DNA from 4 places in the Gorillibacterium sp. CAU 1737 genome. Region 3 is predicted to be linked to each of the others. Evidence: riboswitches for the same ligand, from Rfam matches in the RefSeq annotation. Region 3 holds a riboswitch; each other region holds the start of a gene.

What was found. A riboswitch is a leader RNA that binds a small molecule or an ion and turns the genes downstream of it on or off. The one in region 3 is predicted to bind cyclic di-AMP.
Region 1: it holds a riboswitch for cyclic di-AMP, as region 3 does, so the genes downstream of both, AAFN83_RS04200 (CAP domain-containing protein) here and AAFN83_RS11620 (C40 family peptidase) in region 3, are expected to answer to the same signal.
Region 2: it holds a riboswitch for cyclic di-AMP, as region 3 does, so the genes downstream of both, AAFN83_RS03180 (C40 family peptidase) here and AAFN83_RS11620 (C40 family peptidase) in region 3, are expected to answer to the same signal.
Region 4: it holds a riboswitch for cyclic di-AMP, as region 3 does, so the genes downstream of both, AAFN83_RS18055 (hypothetical protein) here and AAFN83_RS11620 (C40 family peptidase) in region 3, are expected to answer to the same signal.

Annotation. Positions count from the first base shown of each region.
Region 1 is NZ_JBDQQO010000001.1:903,821-906,013, forward strand. It holds gene AAFN83_RS04195 (aminotransferase class V-fold PLP-dependent enzyme) at 1-703, shown strand, start outside; cyclic di-AMP (ydaO/yuaA leader) riboswitch at 787-923, shown strand; gene AAFN83_RS04200 (CAP domain-containing protein) at 931-1,644, shown strand; gene AAFN83_RS04205 (MDR family MFS transporter) at 1,765-2,193, opposite strand, start outside.
Region 2 is NZ_JBDQQO010000001.1:683,666-685,858, reverse strand. It holds gene lpdA (dihydrolipoyl dehydrogenase) at 1-219, opposite strand, end outside; gene AAFN83_RS03180 (C40 family peptidase) at 294-1,121, opposite strand; cyclic di-AMP (ydaO/yuaA leader) riboswitch at 1,147-1,392, opposite strand; gene AAFN83_RS03175 (hypothetical protein) at 1,706-1,909, shown strand; gene AAFN83_RS03170 (copper amine oxidase N-terminal domain-containing protein) at 2,025-2,193, opposite strand, start outside.
Region 3 is NZ_JBDQQO010000004.1:409,949-412,141, reverse strand. It holds gene AAFN83_RS11625 (hypothetical protein) at 1-517, shown strand, start outside; cyclic di-AMP (ydaO/yuaA leader) riboswitch at 734-866, shown strand; gene AAFN83_RS11620 (C40 family peptidase) at 870-1,337, shown strand; gene AAFN83_RS11615 (ABC transporter ATP-binding protein) at 1,460-2,193, opposite strand, start outside.
Region 4 is NZ_JBDQQO010000009.1:178,702-180,894, forward strand. It holds gene AAFN83_RS18050 (U32 family peptidase) at 1-286, shown strand, start outside; cyclic di-AMP (ydaO/yuaA leader) riboswitch at 498-647, shown strand; gene AAFN83_RS18055 (hypothetical protein) at 836-1,249, shown strand; gene AAFN83_RS18060 (glycosyltransferase family 39 protein) at 1,364-2,193, shown strand, end outside.

The DNA.
Region 1 (2,193 bases), on a different contig from region 3:
CGGTGCCAGCGGGGTGCTTGCCGTTCATGCCCGACTGGTAAACGGAGAGATCCCGGATCTCCCCGGAGGAGGGACGGTGCTGTGGACGGACCGTTGGGGCGGGGTAACGTATTTGGAGGAGAAGGAAGAGCGAGAGGATGGGGGAACACCCGGCTTCTTGCAGGCTGCCAAGGCCGCGTTCGCCATCTCGCTCAAGGAAGAAATGGGCATAAGTGAGCTGTGTGAGCGGGAGGGACAGCTAACCGAACTGCTGCTGAACGGACTCGACACCTTGCCGGGGATCCACATTCTGGACAGCGCGCTTCAGGAAAGGCTTCCTATCGTCTCCTTTCTCTGCCGGGATCTGCATTATCCATTGGTCGTTCGCCTGCTTAATGATCGGTATGGTATCCAATCCCGCGGAGGCTGTTCCTGCGCAGGGACGTATGGGCATTTTTTGTTTGGCCTCTCCCCGGAAGAATCCGAACGAATCCGCCGGAAGGTAGAGAGCGGACACCTGTTGGAAAAGCCGGGCTGGGTTCGGCTGTCTCTTCACCCGATCGTATCGGACGAAGAGGTACACGCACTCTTGCGCGCCATGCGCGAGATCGTTCACTATGCTCCGCTGTGGAAAACAGACTATCGCTACGACCCCGTTCAGAACGATTATGTGCACAAAGGACAATGGAATCGAACAACGAAGCGAAACTGGTTCTCTCTGTAGCGAGGGCCAGTTTCGCTTCGTTTCTATTATTTACCGGATCAACCGGCACTCTAGCTGTGATAGAATAGAAACGGTCATGCCACACCCAAATCAGGCCGAAGCTCTTGACCAGAGCGCGGGGGACCCCATTCTTGGGGTGAAGCTGCGCCGATGCGCAGCCGGGATTTTCTCTTTTTCCCGAACCCGTCAGCTAACCTCGCAGGCCGCCAAAAGGAGAGTGTCTTTCTTTGAATACTCGCAAAACTATTTTTACCCGTCGTCTGATGACCACCGCTCTCGCCGGCAGCCTTCTTGCCGCGCCTTTGCTCGCCTCTGGTACGGCTGATGCCGCTTCCGCTTACCGCGTGAAAGCGAATGATACCCTTTGGAGAATTTCCGTGAATCAAGGCGTAACGCTGAACTCCCTGATTCAAGCCAATAGCTGGATCAAGAACCCCAATATCATCTGGGAGGGCATGGTGATCACCATCCCGACCAAGACGACCACCAGCACCCCGTCGAAGACCCCTTCGACTCCGGTGACTTCGACCCCGTCCGCACCATCCACAGGGACGTCGGCAACCGATGATACCGCTACGGCTTATGCCAAACAGGTAGCCTCCATCGTCAATCAGGAGCGTGCGGCAGCGGGACTGAGCCCGCTCACCTTCGATTCGGCCCTGTCCAAGATGGCCGTCGACAAGGCGAAAGACATGATCGTGAACAACTACTTCAGCCATACGTCGCCGACCTACGGTTCTCCATTTGATATGATGACCCGTTATGGCATTCCGCATTCCTATGCCGGTGAAAACATCGCCAAGGGCCAACGGACGCCGCAGGAGGTCATGACCGCCTGGATGAACAGCGCAGGACATAAGGCGAACATTCTCAATGCGAACTACAAAAAAATCGGCGTCGGCTATTACAATGGCGCTTGGGTACAAGAGTTTACGGACTGATCTATAGAATTTCGTTCGAAACGGAAGAAGCCTCCTACCAAGAATGATTCTTGGAGCGGAGGCTTCTTTTCGTTTCTGTATGCAGTTGGATGAAATCATACAGGTGAGGACGGAACAGCCTTACAGCGCATTCGGAAGGGGCCGCTTGGCTGCCTCCAGCGAGAGGAAGGCCGTCGCGAGAGAAAGCAGGCTGACCAGGAACCCGTAGGTGTACAGGGAGTGGACGCCGGTCATGAACTGGGCCGCACCGGTGAGCAGGCTGCCCATAACCGTAACACCAACCGCCGTTCCGATGTTCCGTGAGAACATCATGAGGGAGGTGGAAATCCCTTTTTGATCCCCGTCAACAAACTGTTGGGAGCCAATGATGGTGACGGTGACGAGAATCCCGAACGCCATCCCTTGAATGAACAGGGCGGTTAGGCTGTACAAGTAGCTGCTTCCGGCTGACAGGTAAAACAGCTGGACACCGGACAGAACGAGGAGGACGTTGCCGATGATCAAGAGGCGGGAGTACCCGTAGCGGAGGATGAGCTTACCAGCGGGTAC
Region 2 (2,193 bases), on a different contig from region 3:
CTCGGCTGCTTCCCGAAACTCGGCGTAGACCTCGGCACTGCGGAGCATCGCCTTCGTGGGAATGCACCCTCGGTGCAAGCAGGTTCCCCCGAGCTTCTCCTTTTCCACCAGGGCTACGGTCTTGCCGAGCTGAGCAGCCCGAATGGCAGCCGTGTAGCCTCCGATTCCTCCGCCCAGTACGACAACTTCATAGGGTTTGGACAACGCGATCCCCTCCATTACGGCAATTCATACGTCCCTCATTGTACCCGTTTGTTCCACCGAATGACAATCCAAAATGAAAACGGACCTTCTCAGGAAGAGAAGACCCGTTTGGCCGTAAAATAACGATTGCCCCAATACCCGGATGTAAGCGGGGTAATTTGAACCCCTTTTGAGTTGGTGGCGGAGATGAATTTCCCATTTCCCAGGTAGATACCCACGTGGCTGGCCGGCGCCTTTTGGCTGTCCGAGAAAAAGACGAGATCCCCCGGAGTGGGCGCAAAAACAGACGTTCCCGTGCTTTGCCGCATGCCGTCCGCCGTACGCGGAACCGATACCTTTTGCTGATTGAGCAGGAATTGGACAAAGCCGGAGCAATCAAATCCACTCGTGGTATTTCCGCCCCACATATAAGGAATACCCAGGTACTTCTGCGAGTTGGTCACGAGGATCGTCGCCGGGCTTACCGCTTTGAGAACAGGCGAATGGTCTTTGCCATCCGAACTGACGATAACGAGCTGGGTCTTGGAGTCCCAGTCCACTTCCGTTCCAAAGGATTCGGAGATAAACCGCAGGGGCACATAAGTGCGATTGTCCGACAAAATGGCGCTCGTATCGAGCGTGATCCCTTTTCCATTCAGTTCCGCGCGGTTGGATCCCGTCTGCAGGACGACCGTACGCCCATTTCCCGAGATCGTCACCTTCACTTGTTTTCCAACCGGGGTCGAAGAAACGGAATACCCCAGCTTTTCCGCCACCATCCGCACCGGAATTTGAGTCCGGCTGTTATCATCCACAAACGGTTGGGCGTCGGGGAAGGAAAGGAGGCTGTCGTTCAATTGGACCTTGACGGGTAAGGCAGCCGCTTCAGTCGAAGTGGCAAAAAGAGCACCGGAAACGAAAACAGCAGACGTTAGCAACAGACTCTTGATGATCGGTTTCAGCTTCTGTTCCTCCTAATGCCTCCGAGGTTAGTTGACGGATTCGGGAAGAGGTCCCTCCCTAGCCAGCCGATTACCCGGCCTGACATTCACCCCACTAACCCATGTTTCTCGCTGAACAAGCAAGAAACGCAGGTTACGCCGTTGGCACTCGCTCCCGAGGTCTTGCTTAGAAGTTCCCCGATCGATATACCCGGCAAATACATCCCCCGTACCGGCCAAACAGAACCGGATTCGGCTATTGGTTTCTTTTTCTATCCTACGGTACCATGCGGAATCGGCTCAGACAATGGCAAATCATGGTCATTTCCGCAAAATAGGAAGAACCTCCTACTCCCATAGAACGGCAATTTCTCACGAATTCTACACGCAAAAAAACCGCCGGATCCCTATATCCAGCGGCAAAAAGGAGAAAAAAAGGTTATGAAGCAAGCCTTGCGCTTGCATCTTGAGTATATCACTTAGTATATACAATTCGGTATAAGGAAGTTCTGGGAACAACAGCCCTGCTTGTTCATATCCCTGCAAATCCCCTCATATCTTGAGATGGAGGAGGGCTGACGATGGACAAGAACGATCCGGTCTACGAGGAAGAAGTCATTCGCCACCAGGCACGTCTGGACGTACAGGATGATTGGGACGACAAGGAGAAAAAGAAGAAGCTGCGCAAAAAGCGGAAGTTTACCTGGCTTACGATCGTCGCCTATCTCATTTTGCTCTATGTGCTTTACAAGGCCGCGCAAACATTTGCGGGTTTTTCCTTTTAAGACGGAACCCTTAGACCCTTGAATTAACCAAATCAAATAAAAGCCTCCATCTCCCTTGCGAGAGTTGGAGGCTTGTTTGCTCTAGGGCTCAATGATCGGGTTTCACCCCGCGTAGTTAGCTAAGCAACCCTTTCTCGTAGGCATCCGAAAAAGCTTTGTAGAGCGAAAAAGGAATGTAGCGCAAATCGGGCATCTCGTTTTCATAATAAGGCCCAAGATGGAAGGAACTTTCCACCGATACATAGGAGTAGCCCTCTATGTCATAGGATAATGAATAATTACCC
Region 3 (2,193 bases):
CTACTCGCTCGTGCACACTCATCTGAACACCGGCTATCGCTTCATGAAGGGCGTGAGGATGCTCAGTCTCTCGTTCTTCGTTTATTACCTGCTCCAGATGACCCTCACCCTGGTTCCGCTCTTCTGGCTCTTCCCTGCCATCCATTCCGTAAACGACCTGTATCGCGTGGCCGCACAGCCCAACACGCTCCTCCTCTATGCTGCCGCCTATGCCGCCTACGGATACCTGCTGCACCTCTTGTTTCTCCACCTGCAGTTTGGTCGAGCGAGCGAGCAGCCCTTTCTCTCGACCCTGATCCGGGCGGTCACCTCAAGCCTGTCCATCCTCGGATTGGCCGCGCTGCTTCTCCTGCTGACCGGCCTTCTCTCCGCGGGGGTCGTGACCGCCGCGCTCTGGGATGCCGGGCTGTGGACATTCCTGCTCTACCAGGCCTTCAGCTTCGTTCGCACCTTCCTTTCCCTCTGGGGAATCACCGCTCAGCATGAGCTGTTCATGAGGAAGAGCGAGCACGTCTGACCGCAAATGCTCAATAGGCCGGACCCGACAAAAGCGAAGCTTTCGTCCTTTTTGGACAAAGCTTCGCTTTTTTGACGGTTCTGGGCGGGTGCCCCTATTTTTCGAGTGTCCACACATTTTTTTATAGAAAATTAATATAGTAGGGAGGAAACAGACGATTTAAGGCGAATACAGTTTTTCGAACGATTGAATCCGCTCGCTATCCAGCACGGGTTGGATCCGAACAAGCCGAATTTCCGCAAGGAAAACGGGGGAACCGTCTTGGGTGAATTGATCTTGCAAGAGAAGGATCATAGGGAACCTTCAACCGAACCCTTAGCTAACCTCGTAGGCACTGGAAGGGGATTTTGTCTTGAAGAAGGCTGTTTTGGCATTGCTTGGTTTCGTGCTCACGCTCGGAATCATGTCCGGTCACGCGTTCGCCGATGACTCCAGCAAGCTGGAGACCAAGGTGGGTAAGCTGATCGGCATCGATTACAGCTACGGCGGCACGACCACCAAGGGCTTCGACTGTTCCGGCTTTACCCAGTACGTCTTCGATGCCTTTGACATCTCTCTCGATCGCAGTTCGAGAGATCAGGCGAAGCAAGGAAAGGCCGTGGACAAGGACGATCTTCGCGCAGGCGATCTGGTGTTCTTCGACACCGGCGGCAACGGCATCTCGCATGTCGGGATTTACCTTGGAGCAGGAGTTTTCGTTCATGCGTCGACCAACAACGGCGTGATCAAGAACAAGTTGAGCGAATCCTACTATGCCAAGCGGTATGTCACCGCTCGCCGAATCCTGACGAACGAGCAGTACAACGATATCGCCAAGTAAGCCCGTACGATCCAGTCCAGCTTCGAAAAGCCCCCGAACCACTCGGATTCCCCGTGGTTCGGGGGCTTTTCGCTTGCTATATTAGGAATTTCGTCCCGCAGAAGCCATCCCCTGCCGACGGATCAGGAAGCCGCTCCCGCGAGCTCCCCTTTCTCCGCTTGCGCAAATTGCAATTCGTACAGGTGGGCATAGAGACCGCCTCGTGCCAAAAGCTCCGCATGTGTGCCTGTCTCGACAATCTTTCCCCGATCCAGCACGACAATGCGCGTCGCTCCCCGAACGGTTGATAAGCGGTGAGCGATCACCAGGGTGCTTCGTCCTTGCATGAGCGTGTCGAGCGCCTCCTGAACCCTTCCCTCCGACTCGTTATCCAGCGCGCTTGTCGCCTCGTCGAGAATGAGCAGCGGCGCCTGGCGCAGGAAGGCACGTGCAATCGCAAGCCGTTGCCGCTGACCCCCGGAGAGGTTCGCCCCGCTCTCAGTGAGCACGGTGTCATAGCCGTCCGGCAGGCGCTCGATGAATTCATGAGCTCCGGCAAGCTTGGCTGCCTGCTCGATGGCGTCGCGACTCGCTCCCTCTGAGCCAAAGGCGATGTTGTCCTGGATGGTCCCCGAGAAGAGGTACGGCGATTGCGGAACATACGTGAGGTGAGAGCGGGCTTCTTCCCGATGGGTCAAGAGCGGCACGCCCGCTACTTCCACATCGCCTTGATCCGGTTCATAGAGGCCGCATGCGAGGCGGGCGAGCGTCGTCTTGCCCGAGCCGCTCGGCCCCACGACAGCGACGGTCTCCCCCGGTTGAACCGCGAGGCTGAGTCCGCTGAAGAGCGGCTCGCTCGATTGGCCGGGGTGCTGAA
Region 4 (2,193 bases), on a different contig from region 3:
GCGCGACCGGATCGGCATGTCCCATCCGGTGCGGGTGGACGAAGGCTGCCGCAACACGGTATACAATGCCATCGAGCAATCTGGCGCGGAGTACCTGCCGCAGTTCCTCGACCTGGGGCTGCGCCGCTTCCGGGTGGAGTTCCTCGAAGAGACACCGGAGAAGGTACACGAGGTACTGGCTCTATACCGGGATGCGCTGGAAGGGAAAATCAGCGGAACCAAGGTATGGAAGGCGCTGAAGGCGACCAATCAGCTCGGCGTCACGCGGGGACAGTTGGTGAAATAGCGAGAAAACGCGCCCTAGCGCGAGCGCGGACACGAGCGGCGGAGAAGTAAGCGTTTTTCGCCGCTTGGATCGGTCGCTGTCGCCAACGGCTGCAAACGGCGAGCCTTTACAGAGGAAGCGGCGGCGCTGTATGATACGAGTCGTGATTACGACATACGCTGAATTCCCGTAAGAGCGGGTGCAAACCAGACCGGGTCTCTGACCCCATCGGTCCGCGCACACGCTTCAGGGGAGCGGGGGAACCGAACAGTGCGCTATGCGCGCTACAGGGGTGAATCCTTTGGCCTTTTTCGCCAAAGGTAGGGCGACTCTCACGCCCGAATCCGACAGCTAACCTCGCAAGCGTCTCGAGAGGGGCTTATTTGTTCTGCGCTGCGAATCCCATCCTCGCGAAGAGGGTGTCTTGGGAAGAAGCCGTGGGGATGGAGTCTCTTTCCCCGGCTTCTTTTTGTTATGCATACAAAAAGCTTGCCGGAACTGCACGTACACGCATTTCAGATCCGCAGGGCCCGCGCGAACGCGGACCGGATCACCGGGAGGAAGCTTTTTATGGAAACCATCCAGGACGGCCAGAAGAGAGTGCTTGTCTCTGCTCCAAGTCCCGCAGGAGAACAGTTCATCCGCATGCTTCGATTCAAAAAAATACCCTTTGCCGTCCTCATCAACCACCCGGATCAACGGGAGCGCTTGGCTAAGCTGGGCGTTCAGGACTTCATCCAGGTGGATACCAAGGACAGCGGGTTTCCCGATGGGGTGGGCGAGCCGGCCCGCATGGTCTTCCTGTTTGAGGACAGCCTCAACCTCACCTGCCGGTACCTCAAGCTGTGCAGCTCCTGGACGGAAGGGCCGATTACCGTCATCTCGCAGAGCGGTGTACCGCGTCCCATCTACCGCCATCTAGGTGCGAAGAATGTGATCTACTCGCGCAGCGGGGAAGTGTCTTACCTGTTGCAGAGCGTCTAGTCTCCCGATTCTCTATCCTCCTATCCGCTTCATCCAAGTGCTGGTCGATCCGGCTTCGGTCTGTTATTCTGGAGGAAGTGCCCTTGCATTTTCCAGGAAAGGACTAGAGCCTTCATGAAAAAGCTGTACGGGATCCTGCTTGTCCTGCTGGTTGCAGCCGCGCTTGTCTTACGCGTCGGCTATGTGGCAACCTCCGAGAGCACCAAGCTGTCCCACGATGAAAAGAACTACTCCGATCAGGCGGTACGCCTGGTCACGACCGGCGTCTATGCCTATAACGCCGAAGAACCCAATGCCCGGGTAACGCCCGGCTATCCGCTCTTCGTAGCTTCGTTCGTGAAGCTCTATGGAGCCGACCGTCTGCCTGCCGCACAAGATGCGGTGCGATACCTCCAGTGCGTTCTCGGTGCCGCCTCCGTGCTGCTTTTGTTCGCCATCGGACGTGAGCTGTGGAGCCCGCGGGCGGGTCTCATTGCGGCTGCAATCGCCGCCTTTTACCCGACCTACATCTGGTCGCCGCAGCTGTTGACCACGGAGACGCTGTTCCTTGCCGCCTTCCTCGGCATGCTGCTCGCGCAGGCGAAGATCCTCACCCGAAACCGGCTGCGCGATCATATCGCGGCAGGATTCCTCGTTGCGCTGACCGTCCTCATCCGTCCTCAGGTGCTGCCGCTTGCTGTGGTGCCTTACCTGTTCCTGTGGGTGAGGGACCGGCGTTTGTACATGCGCGAGATTCTCGTCGCGGTCGGAGCGTTCGTTCTCCTCATGCTCCCGTGGTGGATTCGCAACCTCGTCACGCTGAATGAGTTTGTGCTCACCGCCAAGGGGGGCATGGGCAACCCGTTCCTCGCCGGAACGGATCCGTATTTCAAGGGAACCATCGATTGGAACGAAGCCCAGAAGGGTGATCAATTCCAGGAGGGAATAAAGCGGCTTAAGGAAGG